2 regions of the Rahnella contaminans genome follow, and region 1 is predicted to be linked to the other one. Evidence: predicted binding sites of a transcription regulator. Region 1 holds the regulator's gene; the other holds the start of a gene.
The links. Region 1 encodes PhoB, which activates phosphate uptake and scavenging genes when phosphate is short. Its sites were predicted from a motif close to CTGTCATAAAACTGNCNNAT; they were not measured.
Positions count from the first base shown of each region.

Region 2: a site for PhoB is predicted at 730-749, ahead of phnC (phosphonate ABC transporter ATP-binding protein). Genes of this name have one in related genera too.

Region 1 is NZ_JAADJS010000002.1:644,913-647,118, reverse strand. Features, by position in the region: gene phoR (phosphate regulon sensor histidine kinase PhoR) at 1-698, opposite strand, end outside; gene phoB (phosphate response regulator transcription factor PhoB) at 722-1,411, opposite strand; gene sbcD (exonuclease subunit SbcD) at 1,639-2,206, shown strand, end outside.
Region 2 is NZ_JAADJS010000002.1:1,000,430-1,002,635, forward strand. Features, by position in the region: gene dld (D-lactate dehydrogenase) at 1-583, opposite strand, end outside; gene phnC (phosphonate ABC transporter ATP-binding protein) at 790-1,623, shown strand; gene phnD (phosphonate ABC transporter substrate-binding protein) at 1,738-2,206, shown strand, end outside.

The sequences.
Region 1 (2,206 bases):
TTGGCGTCTTCCATCATTTCCAGATACCCCTGCAACACAGTGAGCGGCGTGCGAAGTTCATGGCTGACGTTGGCAAAGAAGTTACGTCGCGCGCCTTCGAGCTGACGCATCTGCGTGACGTCACGCGCCACCATCAGAAGCTGCCCCTCGGAATACGGCATCACGCGAAACTCGACGTAATGTTCATTATTGAGTTGCAGATTCAGGGCACGGCTGAAGTCACGGGTCTGGATCCAGGTGCGGAATTCCGGATAACGCAGCAGGTTAAAAATATGCTGGCCGTTATCTTCCGGCCAGCGGAAACCGAGCAGATCCTGCGCCAGTCCGTTACACCAGAAGATATTGCCTTCTTCCGTCGCCAGAACCACCGCATCCGGCAGCGATTCGGCACCGCTGCGGAAACGTTTGATCAACTGACCTAATTCACGACGACGTCGCCGGTTGCGCATCTGCATCTGGTTCAGCCCGTAAAACAGCGGTTCCCAGCTCCAGCGCCCGTTCGGCGGGGTGATGCTGCGGTCAAGCCACAGCCAGTGAGAGAGTTTAAGCTGATTGTAATAATTCCAGCCCAGCGCCGCGACCAGCGACGCAAAGAGGAGCCAGCCGAAATGGCCGACGAAAATTCCGAGGATCAGGGCTGGCAGACAAAAGAGAAAAAATTCGCCGGCCAGACGTTTCCATGACAAACGTTCTAACACACAGGTTCTCCGCTGTGGGGGACTCAATAACGCGTTGAGAAACGATATCCGGTACCACGAACAGTCTGGATCATTCTGTCATGTCCACTGGTTTCCAGCGCTTTACGCAAACGACGAATATGCACGTCTACCGTGCGATCTTCCACATAAACGTTAGTGCCCCACACGTTATTGAGCAACTGTTCTCTGCTGTAAACGCGTTCGGAATGGGTCATAAAGAAGTGTAACAACTTAAATTCGGTCGGCCCCATATCGAGCGCCTGCTCGTTGGCCATCACCCGGTGAGACGACGGATCCAGACTGAGCCCCAGCATGTCGATCACTTCTTCGACCGCCATTGGCGAAATCCGGCGCATCACCGCTTTAATACGGGCAACCAGTTCTTTTGGTGAAAACGGTTTAGTGATGTAATCATCGGCACCGACTTCCAGGCCGCGCACCCGATCTTCTTCTTCACCGCGAGCGGTCAGCATCATCACCGGAATTTCGCGGGTCAGTGCTTCACGTTTAAGGTGCTTAATAAACTGAATACCGGAACCGCCGGGTAGCATCCAGTCGAGCAGGATCAGTTCTGGGTAAGGTTCCACTAACTGGCCAATCGCTGAATCAAAATCTTCAGCTTCTACTGCCTGATATCCATTCTGTTCCAGTACAAAACACACCATTTCACGGATTGGAGCTTCGTCTTCAACCACCAATATACGTCTAGCCATCGTAGGTCCTGCCAATAGGTTAGCGATCTTTTATTTGATTGCGGGCGCCATTATGCGTCAGTTTTGTGACAGATTTATGAATGAAAATGATGGTTCATTTAAGGCAAATATGACAGATAAATTCCCGCCATCCTGCTGAAATTGGTCTGATTTATCGGGGACAGGTTCCCCCGCCGACGTTTATACTTTGCACCATTGTCGTCATACAGGGTTCACACGGGAGTCTCATGCGCCTGATCCACACCTCCGACTGGCACCTCGGCCAGTACTTTTTTACCAAAAGCCGCGCCGCTGAACATCAGGCATTTTTGCGCTGGCTGACCGGTCAGGTGCAGCAGCATCAGGTGGACGCCGTCATTGTCGCCGGGGACATCTTTGATACCGGTTCGCCGCCCAGTTACGCCCGCGAGTTGTACAACCGCTTCGTGGTGGAATTACAACAAACCGGCTGTCAGCTGGTGGTGCTGGCCGGGAATCACGATTCCGTCGCCACGCTCAATGAATCCCGCGAACTGCTTTCGTGCCTGAATACGCGGGTGATCGCCACCGTAGGCGAAAATCTGGAGGAACAGGTTTTAGTGCTGAACACGCGTGAAGGCCAGCCCGGCGCGGTGTTGTGTGCCATTCCGTTTTTGCGTCCGCGCGATTTACTCGCCAGCCAGGCCGGACAGTCCGGCAGCGACAAACAGCTCGCGTTGCAGGAAGCCATTGCGGCGCATTATGACGCGCTGTATCAGGCCGCACTGGCGAAGCGTCAGAAACTTGGTGTGCCGTTGCCCATTATCGCTACCGGCC
Region 2 (2,206 bases), 360 kb from region 1:
CTTCCGGCGTCTCACCCAGATTGATCCCCAGATGGTTTATCAGCCGGAGTTCTCCCTGCGCATCAATCTGCGCATACAACGCCATTTCCGTATAAGCCGGACCACGTTTCACCAGTGAACCGCCGGAGTTGTTGCATATCCCGCCGATGACGGAGGCACCAATGCAGGATGAACCGATGACCGAATGTGGCTCGCGGTTATACGGCTTGAGAATTTTTTCGAGCTTATACAACGTGCTGCCGGGGAAACCGATCACCTGATGGCCGCCGTCGAGCAGCTGGATCTGATCGAGTTTCAGGGTGCTGAAAATGACGATGTCGCGGTCATAATCGTCGCCGCTCGGCGTCGAACCTTCGGTCAGCCCCGTATTGGCGGCCTGCATGATGACAATTTTGTCGGCCGCGATGCAGGCTTTAAGCAGTTGCCATTGTTGAAGCAATGTCTGCGGGAATACCACCGCCAGCGCCTTGCCGCCGCCGGAGCGAAACCCCTTGCGGTAGCGCTCGGTATTGCTGTCGCCGGTCAGGACATGGCGGCTTCCGGCGATTTCTTTCAGCGTGGTGATGAGTGACTGATTATCCATTTCATCTTCCTTTTTTTGACGTAGGCTCTGCAATCATAGACTTAAATGCCACATAACAGGCTACAGATCATTCAGGATAATTACCGAGGGATTTCTCTTAAGTTGCTACATTTTTGTCATATGCTGTCCACTAAATCGTCATTGATGTGTCACAAAACTCGCGCTTAATGAACGCCAGATAACGAAAGCAACCGAGAGACAGCATCATGGCGCAAGCTCAACTTAAGCTGGCACAGGCTGAATATCCTCAGGCCGGGCAGCAACATCTGAACAAAGTGCTGGACGTGAAAGGCCTGGTGAAATCCTATAAATCAGGTCAGCGTGTTCTTAATGACATCAATTTCGATCTTCACGCCGGTGAATTTGTTGCGGTCATTGGCCGTTCCGGTGCGGGGAAATCGACTCTGCTGCACGTGCTTAACGGCACGATCCCGTTAACCGACGGCAGTGTGGTGTGTCATTACGAAAACGGTGAGCAGCAGGAACTGGCGGGTCTGACCGGCAAAGCGTTGCGTCGCTGGCGTTCGGGCTGCGGCATGATTTTCCAGGACTTCTGCCTGGTTCCGCGTCTGGACGTGTTAACCAACGTGTTGCTGGGGCGTCTGAGTCACACTTCCACGTTTAAATCCTTCTTTAATCAGTTCGATGACGAAGACCGCGCCCGCGCGATTTCCCTGCTGGAATGGTTGCACATGTTGCCGCATGCGCTGCAACGTGCTGAAAACCTCTCAGGGGGTCAGATGCAGCGTGTCGCTATTTGTCGCGCCCTGATGCAAAACCCGAAAATTTTACTGGCCGATGAACCGGTTGCCTCGCTGGATCCTAAAAATACCCTGCGTATCATGAACGCCCTGAAAAAGGTCAGCGAAGAGAACATCGCGGTGATGGTTAACCTGCATTCCGTAGAACTGGTAAAAGATTACTGCACCCGCGTGATCGGCATTGCGAAAGGGCAGATTATCTTTGATGGTCATCCGGATCAGTTAACCGACGGGATCTTGCAGCAGTTATATGGCGAAGAACACGACGTTAATTCCTGATGCTGACGCGTTGTAACGAATGTTTTAATAAATAAAGTCCGTATTTTATTTCGGAAATAAATTTTAGCCGTACTTATTTTCACTTTCTCTCAATCTACACAAGGTCATCATTAAATGAAGAAGTTATTACGTCTGGCGGTCTTTGTTGCAGGTTCCCTTACCGCAATGCACAGCATGGCAGAAGATGCGCCTAAAGAATTGAATTTAGGTATTCTGGGTGGTCAGAACGCCACTCAGCAAATCGGCGATAATCAGTGTGTAAAAGATTTCTTCGATAAAGAATTAAATGTGGATACCAAACTGCGTAATTCATCCGATTACTCGGGTGTTATTCAGGGATTATTAGGCAAGAAAGTCGACATGGTATTAAGCATGTCGCCTTCTTCTTTCGCGTCTGTGTATATTAATAACCCGAAAGCGGTAGATCTGGTCGGTATCGTAATCGATGACACCGACAAATCCCGCGGTTATCACTCCGTTGTTGTCGTAAAAGCGGACAGCCCGTACCAGAAACTGTCTGACCTGAAAGGCAAATCATTTGGCTTTGCTGATCCGGATTCCACGTCCGGTTACCTGATCCCGA